Regions from separate parts of the Bradyrhizobium sp. AUGA SZCCT0169 genome, predicted to be linked through region 1. Evidence: riboswitches for the same ligand, from Rfam matches in the RefSeq annotation. Region 1 holds a riboswitch; the other holds the start of a gene.
The links. A riboswitch is a leader RNA that binds a small molecule or an ion and turns the genes downstream of it on or off. The one in region 1 is predicted to bind cobalamin.
Positions count from the first base shown of each region.

Region 2: linked by a shared signal. The riboswitch ahead of JQ609_RS23105 (ribonucleoside-diphosphate reductase subunit alpha) and the one ahead of JQ609_RS16195 (TonB-dependent receptor) in region 1 are both predicted to bind cobalamin.

Region 1 is NZ_JAFCMC010000012.1:87,921-95,628, reverse strand. Features, by position in the region: gene JQ609_RS16220 (hypothetical protein) at 1-148, shown strand, start outside; gene JQ609_RS16215 (MBL fold metallo-hydrolase) at 270-1,310, shown strand; gene JQ609_RS16210 (ABC transporter substrate-binding protein) at 1,427-2,254, opposite strand; gene JQ609_RS16205 (ABC transporter ATP-binding protein) at 2,254-3,036, opposite strand; gene JQ609_RS16200 (iron ABC transporter permease) at 3,033-4,076, opposite strand; cobalamin riboswitch at 4,211-4,411, shown strand; gene JQ609_RS16195 (TonB-dependent receptor) at 4,525-6,804, shown strand; gene JQ609_RS16190 (DUF6925 family protein) at 6,902-7,708, shown strand, end outside.
Region 2 is NZ_JAFCMC010000022.1:87,329-95,036, forward strand. Features, by position in the region: gene JQ609_RS23090 (phosphatase PAP2 family protein) at 1-150, shown strand, start outside; gene JQ609_RS23095 (hypothetical protein) at 354-1,868, shown strand; gene JQ609_RS23100 (ribonucleotide-diphosphate reductase subunit beta) at 1,879-3,009, opposite strand; gene JQ609_RS23105 (ribonucleoside-diphosphate reductase subunit alpha) at 3,039-5,954, opposite strand; cobalamin riboswitch at 6,069-6,288, opposite strand; cobalamin riboswitch at 6,411-6,612, shown strand; gene metE (5-methyltetrahydropteroyltriglutamate--homocysteine S-methyltransferase) at 6,718-7,708, shown strand, end outside.

The DNA of each region.
Region 1 (7,708 bases):
GTTCGATATCTGCCTCAACACCGTCGACACGCTCGAACGCGAACGCGGCAAACGGCCGGAGTTCATCGCGGCGGCGACACCGGTTCAGGTCGGCGTCGCGCAGATTCTGTTCCTGACCGAGAACGGATATACGCTGGTGAGACCGTGATCGGGCCTTTGATCAGCAAGATTACCCCGAAAAAGCCATGTCGGAGAGACGAAAGCCGTTTGAGAGGCGCGACGAAATAGAATAATATCCTCCGCGAGAAGTAGAGAACGCGGCAGCGATCATGATCTTTCGTCAGCTCTTCGACAGCGTTTCGGGCACCTACAGCTATTTGCTGGCCAGCCGCGCCGGCGGCGAGGCGCTGATCCTCGATCCCGTGCTGGAAAAGGCCGACCGTTATTGCCAGCTGCTGCGCGAACTCGACCTGCGGCTGGTCAAGGCGGTCGACACCCATCTGCACGCCGACCACGTCACGGGCCTCGGCGAGCTGCGCGACCGCACCCAGTGCATCACCATCATGGGCGAACAGAGCAAAGCCGACGTGGTGTCGATGCGCGTCTCCGACGGCGACAAGGTGATGATCGAAGGCTTGAGCCTGGATGTCATGTACACGCCCGGCCACACCGATGATTCCTACAGCTATTTGATGGGCGACCGCGTCTTCACCGGCGACACGCTCTTGATCCGCGGCACCGGCCGCACCGATTTCCAGAACGGCAGCGCGCGGGCGCAGTATGACTCGATCTTCAACCGGCTGTTGAAGCTGCCTGACGAGACCATGGTCTTCCCCGCCCACGACTACAAGGGCGACACGGTTTCCACCATTGGCGAGGAGAAGCGCTACAATCCGCGCCTGCAGGTGCGCGGCATCGACGAGTATGTCGAGCTGATGAACAATCTCAATCTGCCGAATCCAAAACTGATGGATGTGGTGCTGCCGGCCAACATGCATGTCGGCCTGCACCAGGACGATCTCGCCAAACAGGGCCTCGCATTGTCAGCGCGCGCCGCGATCGACAGTATCGGCAAGCCCGACATCCTGCTGGTCGATCTGCGCGAGGCCAGCGAGCGCGCCAAGCACGGCACGCTCTCGGGCGCGCTGCATGCGCCCTATCCCGGCATCGCCGAAAGCTTAGCGCCGGGCGGCATGCTGCGCGAAGTCGCGGCCGCGACGGGACGGCGCGTGGTGTTCTTCTGCGCGTTCGGCGAACGCTCGGCGATGGCGGTGACCGCCGCCAAGAACGCCGGCCTTGCCAACACCGCCCATATCGAAGGCGGCATCGACGCCTGGAAGAAAGCCGGCGGCCCGGTGGTGATGGGGTGAATACTCACGGAACGTAGGGTGGGCAAAGGCGCACTCGCGCCGTGCCCACCATTCTATCCGAATGCGAGAATGGTGGGCACGCTTCGCTTTGTCCACCCTACGATTCGCCGCGACTGTTACCGCCCCACCCGTTTCAATTCCGCCGTCAGCACATCCAGCGCTTCCGCCAGCATCACGCCGCCGCATTCGGTCAGCCGTTCCGGAATCACGATGCGCTTTTCCGGCGGATAGAACCGCGCGAGCGCCGGATGCAGCAGAAAAGCCTGGCCGTCGTCACGCGCGAAATCGCCGGCCTGCGACACCAGCAGCAAATCCGGTTTCTGGCTCACGATCGCCTCCAGCGAGGCGAAGCCGCCGAAATTGAAGCCGAGATCGCCGGCCGTGTTGAACAGCCCGGTCTCGGCCAGCAGCGAGCCGACAAAGCTGTCGCTGCCCGCGACCCAGCCGCGCCGCGACAGCGGCAGCACCCGATAGTGTTTTGCGGCGACAGCCTGGCGCGCCCGTGCGAGCGCGGCATCGAGCAACGCGATCTGCGCCGACGCGCGATCGGGGTGACCGACGATATCACCGAACTCGCGAATCTGGTCCTTCACCTCGGGCAAGGTTCGCGGCACCGGAAGTTCGGCAAGACGCAACCCGTGCGCCTTCAGCAATTCCCGCGTCGAACGTTTGTCGTACAGATTGGCGACGACGATGTCGGGCTTCAGCACCATCACGTCTTCCGCGCCACCCGACAGTTTTGGATAGCGAGCGACGTCACCGGCCACCCAGGCATCGCGCGAATACCGCGAAAGCCCGAGGATCTGTTCGGGATCGGCCAACGACAGCAGCAATTGATCGCTGCAGACGTTCATCGACACGATGCGCGGCAATTGAGCGGCCAGCGTCGCGCCAGGCATCGCCAGCGCCGCAACCGCCAGCAGCACGGCAAGCCGGCGGCGCATCACAGATCCGCCCACGGCACGATTACGGCCTCGCGCTGGTATTCGGCGCGGTAGGCGCTGATCCGGAACACGTCGGCTATCACCTGCTCCGACAGCGCTTCCACCGGCGCGCCCTGCGACACCAGCCGGCCCTCCTTCAGAACCAGCACATGATCGGCGAATCGTGCGGCGAGGCCAAGGTCGTGCGTCACCACGATGACCAGCACGCCCTTGTCGGCGGTGGCGCGCAGGTTCTTCATCACGTCGATCTGGTGCCGCGGATCGAGCGAGGCGGTCGGCTCGTCGGCGAGGATGACCGGCGCTTCCACCGCGAGCACGCGCGCCAGCGCGACGCGGCTGCGCTCGCCGCCGGACAGTTCGGTGACGCGGCGCTCGCTGAACTCCATCACATCGACCGCCTGCATCGCACGCAATACTGCGTCAGTATCCCTTGGCGACAGCCGCGCCGGATCGGTCGCGCCGTGCGGATAGCGGCCGAGCGCCACGATGTCGCGCGCCGGCAGCGGCCAGTGCACGATGTGGCCCTGTGGCAGATAGGCAAATCGCTTGGCGCGTTCGCGCAGCGACAGACCGGCCAGCGCGTCGCCGCCGATGTGGATGTCACCGCGGGACGACAGCAGCCCCGACAGCGCCCGCAGCAGCGTGGTTTTGCCGGCGCCGTTCGGCCCGACCAGGGCGACCAGATGCCCCGCGGTCAGCGACAGCGAGACATCGTTGAGCACGGCGCGGCCGGCCAGCGTCACGTTCACGCCTTGCGCCGTGAGAAGCGCGGCTTCGCTCATGCGACACCTCCCCCGAGCGCGCGGCGTTCGCGCGCGATCAGATAGAGGAAGAACGGCACGCCGATGATCGAGGTCAGCACGCCGACCTTGATGTCGCTGGTCGAGGGAATGATCCGCACCGCGATGTCGGCGGCGAGCAGCAGCGCCGAGCCTGCCAGCGCACTCGGCACCAAGAGCCGTGCCGGATCATGCCCGATCAGGGGCCGCATCAGGTGCGGCGCGACGAGGCCGATGAAGCCGATGGTGCCGGTGACCGCTACCGCGCCGCCGACCCCGAGCGCCACGCCCGTGATCACGATCAGCCGCAGACGCCCGACATCGACGCCGAGGCTCTGCGCGGTTTCCTCACCGAGGCTGAGCGCGCGAAAGGAATGGCGCTGGCTGAACAGGATAATGCCGCCGGCAATGATGAACGGCAGCGCCAGCATGACGTGCTGAAAACTGCGATCCTCCAGCGATCCGAGCAGCCAGAACGCGATCTCCAGCACCACGAAGGGGTTGCTGGAGAGGTTCATCACCAGCGCGGTAGCGGCGCCTGCGAGACTCGAAATCGCAAGACCCGCCAGGATCAGGATCAGCAACCCGGCATTGCGGCCGGCGATCGTCAGCAGCACGAACACCGAACCGAACGCCGCCATGATCGCCACGACCGGCAGCGCATAGGAGCGCACATCGGCCCACCCCAGCGCGATCACCAGCACCGCGCCGAAGGCAGCCGATTGCGGCGCGCCGAACAGCGAAGGCGAGGCCAGCGGATTGCGCAGCAGGCCCTGCAGCGACGCGCCCGACATTCCCAGAATGGCGCCGATCGCCAGCGCCAGAATGGTCCGCGGCAGGCGGATTTCCCGCACGATCACCTGCGCCACGTCGCTGCCGCCGCCGAGGAGGGCTTCGATCACCGCCAGCGGCGACAGCCGCACCGGCCCGATACCGAGCGAGATCAGCACCAGCAGCGCGACAAGGCCGGCGAGCGCAGCCGTCACGCCAATCCGGCGCCGCGCGGCCTCCTCGTTTGCAGCAGTGATGGTCTCAACACTCATCGATCGTCCCCGAACGGTCAGCCCGTACCGCACAACGCGTTCGAACGGTACTGCTCATGCGACATAAAAGACGCACTCGTCCAGTGAGGATCGCAGGCGAGGCCTGATGGGATTGACTCTATCTTTGACAAACTCCTACCATAATTTTCGACGGTTCCCGTTTTGGGGATCAAAAGGGAATGCGGTGCGGGGACAGTCCCCCAATTCCGCGGCTGCCCCCGCAACTGTAAGCGGTGAATCTTTCGTCCTACGCCACTGGGATTCTCGGTCCTGGGAAGGCGACGAAAGGTAACGACCCGCAAGCCAGGAGACCTGCCGTCAGCCGTGGTCACACGCGAAGATGTCGGTCGGGGAGTACAGGCATTAGTTTCACCAGAGCTGTTTGCAGCACGATGGTGGGACTTGGTTCGCTGTGACGTGCCACTGACGTCATACCGAGGCCTGAACCATGTCTTCCACCACCACTGCCGCCAAGCGGTGCCGCCGTCTTTTGCTGGCGTCCAGCTTTCTGGCGCCGATCATGGCGATCACCCATTCCGGCGCGCAGGCCCAGCAGACCGCCACAGCCGATCAACTGCCGGCGATCGAGGTCAACCCGCCCGGCGACCAGAACCGGACCCGCGCCAAGCCCGCTTCCGATCAGGGCTCGGGCACGCGCCGCGTCGTCGCGCCGAACCCGACGCCGTCAAGCAATCGAAACCCTACGCCGGGGACGGGCTCCAACGTCGCGTCGCAAGGCGATGGCCAGGGCGGCGGCGGAGCGCCCGTCCGGCAATTCGCCGGTATCGTCGGCACATCGGCGACCGTCATCACGGCTGAAGAAATCGCGCATTCACCCGCGCAGACCTTGCAGGAAATCATCGCGCAAACACCGGGCGTGCAACTGACCAGCCTGTTTGGCGGCGTCAACGGCGCGAAGACCAGCGTCGATCTGCGCGGATTCGGTGCGTTTGCGACCTCCAATACCCTGGTGCTGATCAACGGCCGAAGGCTCAACGACATCGACATGGCCGGCGTCGATTTTTCGACCATTCCGCGCGATTCGATCGAGCGCATCGAAATCACCCGCGGCAACAGCGGCGCGGTGCTGTACGGCGATAATGCCGTCGGCGGCGTCATCAACATCGTGCTTAAAAACGGCGTCGGCGGCCCGCCGGTCGCGATCCGCGGCGAAGCCGGCGTCGGGTCCTTCAATCAGCGCATGGCCTCGGTCTCGGCCGCGACCAATTTCGGTCCGTGGTCGACGTCGTTCTATGGCAACGCCATCAAGTCCGACGGCTACCGCGTCAACAACGCGCTCGATCAGCGCAACGGAGTCGGCAACCTCAACTACTCCACGCCCGGCCTCACCGCCTTCGTAACCGTGACCGGCGACGATCAGAAGCTCGGCTTACCCGGCGGCCGGCTGGTCGATCCATCCATTGGTCTCAACGAGCTCGTCACCAACCGCCGCGGCACCAGCACGCCGCTCGATTACGGCAACCAGCAGGGCGCCAGCGCCACCGCCGGCTTCACCAAGACCCTGTGGAACGGCGTCGATCTCATCATCGATGGCGGTGTGCGGGACAAGAAACAGCAGGCCGCGTTCTTCAATCCCTTCGCCAACAGTTACGTCGACAGCCATCTGCAGACATGGTCCCTGACGCCTCGATTGAGCGTCAAGAACGTAATGTTCGGGCTACCCTCGTCGATCCTGACGGGCATCGATTATTACGATGCGACGTTCCACCAGGAGCGGCAGGAATTTCAGGGCACACCGCCGATCCATACTTACGATCTGTCGCAGAGAACGATTGCCGGCTATTGGCAGCAAACCCTTGGGCTGTTGCCGACAACGGACTTCTCGTACGGCGCGCGAATCCAGAACACCAGTCTGAGTGCGCGGGACCGTCTTGACGATCCGCCGAATTGCGCCCTGTTTTTTACCTGCGGCGCCCAGAACCTTCCGCTGGATAGCAGCGAAGTCCAGCACGCGCTGCATGTCGGCCTCGAACATCGCTTCAACAATATCGTCTCGGTATTCGGCCGGGCCGCCCGCGCGTTCCGCACGCCGAATGTCGACGAGAGATTGTCCTCCGGACCTTCCTTCGATCCTGTCTTCTTCACCCCAATTCCCGGCACCTTCCAGTTGAAAACCCAGACCTCGCACGACGTCGAGGGCGGCTTCCGCATCAAGTCGGGCGGGTTCCAGATGCAATCGAGCATCTACAACATGGACCTCGAAAACGAGATCCATTTCAACCCGGCACTGTTCTTTAACGTCAACCTCGATCCGACCCGCCGTTACGGCTCGGAAACCAGCGCCTCGCTTCGTGTCAGCGACAGCGTGCTGCTGCGCGGCGGCGTCGCCTACACCCGCGCAGTGTTCCGTGAAGGGCAGTTCGCCGGCAATGACGTTCCGCTGGTGTCCCGCTACACCGCCAGTGGTGGCGTGACGTGGAATATCTGGCAGAACTATCTGGTCGCGGACGCCACGGTGCGCGGCTGGAGCGAGCGCTACATGGACAACGACCAGAAGAATACCCAGCGCCGCATCCCGGCCGATGCCACCATCGACTTCAAGCTGAGCGGGGCATATCAGCACTTCTTCTGGTCGGTGAGCGTCAACAACGTGCTCAACGCGCTGTACTACGACTATGCCATCGCAAGCACGTTCACCGACGGCCGCTTCAGCGCCTATCCGCTGCCGGGCCGGACCTACATGGTGAAGGCCGGCGCGACGTTCTGAGCCCGGACGCCGGTCCGGGGCCCGCTCCGGACCGGCTTGTCCTGACCTGACAAGCCAGTATTCTCTTTGGCCCCGAGGGTTAAGGGAATGCTGGCCCATGCCTGATGCTTCCGCCGTCGCGGCGACCGATCTGTTGCAGCGGGAAATCGCCGATCCCGACACGCAATGGAGTCTCGGCACGTTCGGCGCCATCGCTGAATTCGCCCGCGATCGCGATGAGCCGGTACGGCTGACGCAATCGATCGAAGCCGTTGCAGCCGTGACGCCGCGCGGCGGCATTGCGCTTAATCCCAACGGCAACAGCCGGCCGTTCGCCTCCGAGAGCATCACCAAATCGGGCTGGAGCCATCGGATCGCGCTGTGCCTGCCGTCAGGCGATTGCGCGATGAACGGCCGCAACACGCTGACGGAAATCGGCGCCGATCAAGAGGCGCTGCGGCCGGAGGACCGCGAATCCATCCTGTTCGATCTCGGCCTCGGTGCGCTGCAGGCGGACTTCTGCGTGCGCGTCGGCGATCCCAATCTCGCCGCGCGGCTGCGCCAACTCTGCGGCCGCGCCATCTTCGAACACGACAATCCCGCGATGGGGATGATCCTCGGCGCTAACCCGCATCGCGTCTTCATCAGCCGGCTCGGCCGCATCGAGGTCTATCAGCCGATCCCGCCGCCCTCGGGCACGAGCCCGGACGGGCCGCACACCCATGTGCTGCCAAGACTGCTGAAAAGCGGCCGGACCCATGCCGCCACCGAGCCGGTTCCCGAGGGCTGGATCCCCTGCGCGCACATCTATCCGCCGCATCCGTTGCGTGACGGAATGGGCGAGGCCCGGCCATTCGACCAGGCACATCACCAGCGTTTTCAACGGGTCCTGGCGGCGTGCGGCGATCCCGAAACGCTCGCGATC
Region 2 (7,708 bases), on a different contig from region 1:
GGCGCCCACTACATGATCGACGTGTTCGGCGGTGTCGCGCTGGCCGTGATCGGCATCTGCCTTGCCAAGTATCTCGTAAACATCGTGGCGCCCTCGTCGTCGACCGCGCAGGCTGCGCCGCAGATAGCCCTGGTGCCGGCATTGGATTAGGCCGCCATCGTCGTGCCTTGCGATGGTAAATTCTGACTAAAACGCTGGTCCGCCCGGTTAACGGCTTCTTCGCCAAAGAACATCATTGTCAGGCACGTGAGCCCGCAATTCACGCAAAAATAGCGCGGCTATGGTCAGCTCGCGAAAATTCCTGCGGCACGCCGTGACTGTCACACCAACGCAAGAAGCCGGCCCAAAATCCGATGTCCATTTCCTTCGCCAATCCGACTGTTAATAGCGCCAGTGTCCGCAGCCTCGGGCGCGTGCTGATTCCGCTGTTGACCGGGCTCGTCGCCTATCTGATCTTCCTGTCGCTCGGGGAAATCCTGCTGCGGGATTCCGACACGCTCTGGCAGATCAGGATCGGGCAGTGGATCGTCGAGCATGGCGCCGTGCCCTACACCGACGTTCATACCTTCACCCGGTTCGGCGAACCCTGGATGTCGAGCTCCTGGCTGTCCCAGGTGCTCTATGCCGTTTCCTATGAATATTTGGGCTGGGCCGGCCCGGTCATCCTGACCTCGCTCGCGATCGGGGCGACGGTCACGATCTTCATGTACCTGTTTGCCGACTATCTCGACCCAACCCGCGCGATCCTGCTGGTCACGCTTGCGGTGCTGGAGTCGGCGACCCACTTCCTGGCACGCCCCCATATGCTGGCGTTCCCGTTCATGGTCGCGTTCCTCGGCGGGCTGCTGGCAGCCGCGGATCGCCGGAGCGCGCCGTCATGGTGGCTGCTGCCGGTGCTTGCGATTTGGGCCAATCTGCACGGCGGTTTTGTTCTCGGACTGGCACTGATCGGACCGATCGGCCTGGAAGCGCTTTGGACCTGCGAACGCAAGGACCGCATCAGGCTGATGATTCAATGGGCGATGTTCGGTGTTGCCGCCGTCGCGGCGTGCTGCTGCACCCCCTATGGCTGGAACACGCTGATCGGTGCGGCAAAAATCCTCAGCCTCGGCAAGCTGCTGTCCATGATCTGGGAATGGATGCCGGCCAACTTCGCCACCTGGAGCTTCTTCGAATTCACGCTGCTCGGCCTGATCGGTCTCGGCTTCTATCGAGGCCTCTCATTGTCGGTGCCGCGAATCATCCTGCTGCTCGGCCTGCTCTGGATGGCGCTGTCGCATTCCCGGAACATCGAAATCTTCGCCTTTATCGTGCCACTGGTCGTGGCCAAGCCGTTTGCCGAGCAGTTGGGAACGCTGCGCGCGGCGATGGTGCCCGTTCGGGAAGGACAGTCGCGGGCGCCTGTGATGCTTGCCGCGCTCGCGGTGGCAGTGGCCGGATGGGCATCGACGCAAGTGTTCATCGCGCACCACCCGTTCGCGTTCCTGTCGTCCCAGACCCCGGTCGCAGCGGTGGACGTCCTGCAGAAGCGGCAGGCTCAGCGCATCTTCAGCACGTCGCCGTTTGGCGGCTATCTGCTGTCGCGCGACATCAAGGCCTTCATCGACGGCCGCGCCGAACTCTACGGCGAACAGTTCGTCCTGGACTATTTCGACGCGGTCACCGCCAAGGACGTCAACATACTGCTCGCCACGCTCGACAAGTATCAGATCGACGCCACCTTGTTGGGGCCGGATTTGCCGGCCACCAAGGTGCTGGATCATATCGCGGGGTGGAAGCGGGTGTATACGGACGACGTCGCCGTGATCCACGTCCGCGACGATCAGCGCAAGGCCGCTCCACCTTCCGCGCCGGGCTCGTCAAACTGAGGCCCGGCTCTCACTCCCAGGTCAGCGCGCCACCGTTCTGATACTCGATCACGCGGGTCTCGAAGAAGTTCTTTTCCTTCTTCAGGTCCATCGCTTCCGACATCCACGGGAACGGGTTCTCGGTCTCGTCGAACACCCGCGCCAGCCCGAGCTGCGCGCAGCGGCGGTTGGCGATGAAGTGCATGTAGGTCTCGCACAAAGCCGCGTTCAGCCCGAGAAAGCCGCGCGGCATGGTGTCCCGGCCATAGGCGGCTTCGAGCTCCGCCGCGGTGCGCACCATATCACGAACCTCGTCCTGGAACGCCTTGGTCCACAGATGCGGGTTCTCGATCTTGATCTGGTTGATGACGTCGATGCCGAAATTCAGGTGGATGGATTCGTCGCGCAGGATGTATTGGTACTGCTCGGCAATCCCCACCATCTTGTTGCGGCGGCCGAGCGACAGGATCTGGGCAAAGCCGGTGTAGAACCACATGCCCTCGAAGATCACATAGAAGGCGACGAGGTCGCGCAGGAACGCCTGGTCGGCCTCCGACGTGCCGGTCTTGAAGTCGGGATCGTCGAGATGCTGGGTGTGCTTCAGCGCCCACGCCGCCTTGTCGGTAATCGACGGCACCTCGCGGTACATGTTGAACAGCTCGCCCTCGTCCAGGCCGAGGCTCTCCACGATGTACTGGAAGGTGTGGGTATGCACCGCTTCCTCGAAGGATTGCCGAAGCAGATATTGCCGGCATTCCGGATTGGTCAGATGGCGGTAAATCGCCAGCACGATGTTGTTGGCGACCAGGCTCTCGGATGCCGCGAAGAAGCCGAGATTGCGCTTGATGGCGCGGCGCTCGTCCTCGGTGAGGCCGTCGCGCGACTTCCATAACGCGATATCGGCCTGCATCGAGACTTCGGTCGGCATCCAGTGATTGTTGCAGCCGGCGAGATATTTCTCCCACGCCCACTTGTATTTCAGCGGCAGCAATTGATTGACGTCGGCGCGGCAATTGATCATCCGCTTGTCGTCGACCGACACACGGCCACCGCGGCGGTCGATGGTGCCGAGCCCGGTTTGATCGGCCCCGGCAGGAGGTAATGCCGCAAAGGGCGGCGGCGCGTGAGATGCGGGCGCGGAAGGTTCGGACCAGTCGAGCATTGGGTTTATTTCCTTATGTTTCTTGCTGCTTACTGGCAGGCTTCGCATTCGGGATTATCGATGGAGCACGCCACCGCACCGGACAGGTCCGGCGCGGTGGCGGCCAGCGGGACGATGATTGGGGCTGGAGCCATCATCGTCACGGAGGCGACACTGTTGAGCTTGCCGTCGGTGCCCTTGAGCGTGGACTTCTCGACATGCGTCGCGCTGCGCGAGCGCAAATAGTAAGTGGTCTTCAAGCCGCGGGTCCACGCCAGGCGATAGAGCGCGTCGAGCTTCTTGCCGGACGGGTTGGCGATGTAGAGGTTGAGCGACTGCGACTGGTCGATCCATTTCTGTCGCCGCGCCGCCGCCTCGATCAGCCAGGCGCTGTCGATCTCGAAGGAGGTGGCATAGAGCGCCTTGAGATCATCAGGGATGCGGTCGATCGAGCCGACGCTGCCGTCGAAATATTTGAGATCGTTGACCATCACCTCGTCCCACAACCCGCGCGCCTTGAGGTCGCGCACCAGAAACTCGTTCACGACGGTGAAGTCGCCGGACATGTTGGATTTGACATAGAGGTTCTGGTAGGCGGGCTCGATCGACTGCGCGACGCCGCAGATGTTGGAGATGGTCGCCGTCGGCGCGATCGCCATCACGTTGGAATTGCGCATGCCGGTCGATCTGACGCGTTCGCGCAAGCTGCCCCAATCGAGCGTCATGGAGCGGTCCATCGCGACGCCGCCGCGCGCTTCCGCCAACAGTTCGATCGAATCGATCGGCAGGATGCCCTGGCTCCACAGCGATCCGTCGAACGAGGGATAGCGGCCGCGCTCAGCGGCGAGATCGACCGAAGCCGAGATCGCGTAGTAGGAGATCGCCTCCATGCTGGTGTCGGCGAACGTCACGGCCGCATCGGAGGCGACAGCGATCCGCATTGCCTGCAGCGCATCCTGGAACCCCATCAACCCGAGACCGACCGGACGGTGCCGCAGGTTGGAACGCCGCGCTTCCGGAATGGTGTAGAAATTGATGTCGATGACGTTGTCGAGCATCCGCATCGCGATCGTCACGCTGTTCTTCAGCCGCGCCTCGTTCAGGCGGCCGCCCTGGATGTGATTGAGGAGGTTGATCGAGCCGAGATTGCAAACCGCGGTCTCGTCGTCCGAGGTGTTGAGCGTGATTTCGGTGCAGAGATTGGAGGAGTGGATGACGCCGGCATGGCGCTGCGGCGAACGGAGATTGCAAGGATCCTTGAACGTGATCCAGGGATGCCCGGTCTCGAACAGCATGGTCAGCATCTTGCGCCAGAGATCAGTGGCGCGGACCTGCTTGAAGACGCGGATTTCGCCGCGCGCCGCCTTGGCTTCATAGGCCGCGTAGCGTTCGGCGAATTTTGTGCCGTAGAGGTCGTGCAGGTCGGGCGTCTCGTCAGGCGAGAACAAGGTCCATTCGCCGTCGGTTTCGACGCGTTGCATGAACAGGTCAGGCACCCAGTTCGCGGTGTTCATGTCGTGGGTGCGGCGGCGGTCGTCGCCGGTGTTCTTGCGCAGATCGAGGAACTCCTCGATATCGATATGCCAGGTCTCGAGATAAGCGCAGACCGCGCCCTTGCGCTTGCCGCCCTGGTTGACCGCAATGGCCGTATCGTTGGCGACTTTCAGGAACGGCACCACGCCCTGGCTTTCACCATTGGTGCCCTTGATGTGGGCCCCAAGGCCGCGCACGCGGGTCCAGTCATTGCCGAGCCCGCCGGAATATTTCGCCAGCAGCGCGTTGTCCTTGACCGACTTGAAGATGCCGTCGAGATCATCCGCGATCGTGGTGAGGAAGCACGACGACAGTTGCGGCCGCAGCGTTCCCGAATTGAACAGCGTCGGCGTCGAAGCCATGAAGTCGAACGACGACAGCAGATCGTAAAACTCGATCGCGCGGGCCTCGCGATCGATCTCGCGGGTCGCAAGTCCCATCGCGACGCGCATGAAGAACGTCTGCGGCAGCTCGATGCGGTTGCCGCCTTCATGCAGGAAATAGCGGTCGTACAGCGTCTGCAGGCCGAGGAACTGAAACGCCAGATCGCGTTCCGGCTTCAGCGCCGCGGCGATTTTCTTCAGGTCGAAGCGCGCCAGCTCCGGATCGAGCAACTCGGCCTTGATGCCGGCCTTGATATAGGCCGGGAAATATTCGCCGTAGCGCGTGGCCATGTCGGCCTGCGAGGCGTTGGTCGGCACCCCCTGCACGTAGGACAGCACTTCGGTGCGCAGCTTGTCGAGCAGCAGCCGCGCGCTCACGTACGCGTAGTTGGGCTCCTGCTCCACCAATGTCCGCGCGGCCATCACGGAAGCGAGCGCCAGTTCGTCCTGGCTGATGCCGTCGTAGATATTGCGCTGGGTTTCCGCGATGACAGGCACGGCGTCGACGCCATCAAGACCGGCGCAGGCCTCGGCCACGATCAGCGCGAGCCGCGCGGTATCGAGCGGCGCTTTGGTGCCGTTCGCCAGCGTCACATGCAGCACGGGTCCTGCCGCAGACGTTGCCGATTTGGCGGCCTCCTGCTCGGCGCGCTGCCTGGTGCGCTCGTCGCGGTACAGCACATAGGCGCGCGCCACCTTGTGGTGCTCGCTGCGCATCAGCGCCAGTTCGACCTGGTCCTGCACGTCTTCGATGTGAAAGGTGCGGCCTTCGCTCATCCGGCGCGACAGCGCGCCGACGACCTCAGCGGTCAACTGTTCCACCACCTCGTGCACCCGGCGCGAGGCCGCCGCGGTGTGGCCCTCGACGGCGAGGAACGCCTTGGTCATCGCGACCGAAATCTTGCTGGCATCGAATTTCGAAACCGTGCCGTTGCGGCGGATCACCTGCATCGGAAGTTCGGCGTCCGGCGCGGCAAGCGTTTCGGGACGCAACTGGAACAAGGCAGCGGTTTTGGCTTCGAGAGAAATGAGACCGGAAGATTCGGACATCGGCAGACCCCGTGGTGTTGTTGAGGCCGGATGTCTTTGGGGACGCTGCATCGAATGCGCGGCGGCAAACGCCGGCATGGATCTGCAAGCGACCGCCGGACACCCCGCCCGTGGACGTTTTTTCGGTGTCGCGGCAGGTCTCCTGGCTCGCAGGTCGTCGTTATTCCCTGTCTTCCCAATGCGAAATCCGCATCAGTGACGTAAAGGCGGGAACAACTCACTGCTTACAGTTGCGGGGGCAGCGCCGGAATTTCGCGCCCTTTGGCGCGATCACCGACTTCCCTCTTAGCCACCATGACTTGCGTCGTGATAGACCGTGACAACTACATCTGGTGCGATTTGGGCAATCGTGTCAATGGTGCGCTAGCCGAGCCTGCGAAAATTCTGGTTCACCCTGTTGAAGCTGTGAACAACCGCAACAACCGGCGATCGAGTTGACGGGCGCGCCGAGTTGCCAGTAAGTGGACGCGTCGTGGTTCTTCGGGATGGTTTTCCCGAAGCTAAGAGGGAAGCCGGTGTGAAGCCGGAGCTGCCCCCGCAACTGTAAGCGGCGAGCCGCTGTCCAACAAAGTCACTGAGACCTGCAAAGGTTTTGGGAAGACCGGACAGCAGCATTGACCCGCGAGCCAGGAGACCTGCCTCGACAACATAAACGTGCTCGGGCGGGGTGTCCCGGTGGTGCGGTTGCGATTCCGCGCGCCTCCTGACGCCTGAATCCAGACGTGTCACTTCGGCCTTTGCCCCCAACTTTGGGGTTAAGCCAATGACTACTTCTACAGAGAAGTCTTCCACAGCGACTTCTTCTACAAATTCTACCTCCTCACTTCCCGTCGCTTCGCTCGGCACGCCGCGCATCGGTCCGCGCCGCGAGCTGAAATTCGCGCTGGAGAGCTTCTGGTCGGGTACGACCGACGAGAAAGCCCTGATCGAGACCGGCATCGGGCTGCGCGCCGCCAACTGGGCGCGCCAGAAGAAGCTTGGTGTCAGCATCATCCCGTCCAACGACTTCTCGTTCTACGACCAGGTGCTCGACACCTGCGTGATGGTCGGCGCCATTCCGAAAAGCTACGGCTGGAACGGCGGCACGGTTCCACTCGCCACCTACTTCGCGATGGCGCGCGGCGCCAAAGGCGCGGCGCAGGATGCGGATTGCGGCCACGCCCACCACGACGCGGCCCACGGCCTGCCGGCGCTGGAGATGACAAAATGGTTCGACACCAATTACCACTACATGGTGCCGGAACTGGAGAAGGATCAGCAATTCATCCTCGCCTCGCGCAAGTCGATCGAGGAATATCTCGAAGCCAAAGCGTTCGGCTACCAGACCCGCCCGGTGCTGGTCGGCCCGGTGACGTTCCTCAAACTCGCCAAGTGCAAGGATGCGGGGTTCAACACGCTGTCGCTGCTAGACCGGTTGCTGCCGGTCTACATCGAGGTGCTGAGCGAACTTGCCAAGGCCGGCGCGGAATGGGTGCAGATCGACGAGCCGTGTCTGGTCCTCGACCTCGACGTCATCGCGCAGCAGGCGCTGCATTATGCCTATGCGGAAATCGCCAAGGCGGCGCCTGAGCTGAAGATCATGCTGGCCACGTACTTTGGCGGGCTCGGCGCCAACCGCGACACCGCGATCGCCCTGCCCGTCGCCGGCCTGCATCTCGACCTCGTGCGCGCGCCCGAGCAACTCGACGATCTCGCCGGTCTTCCAAAGGACCGCGTGCTGTCGCTCGGCATCATCGATGGCCGCAATATCTGGC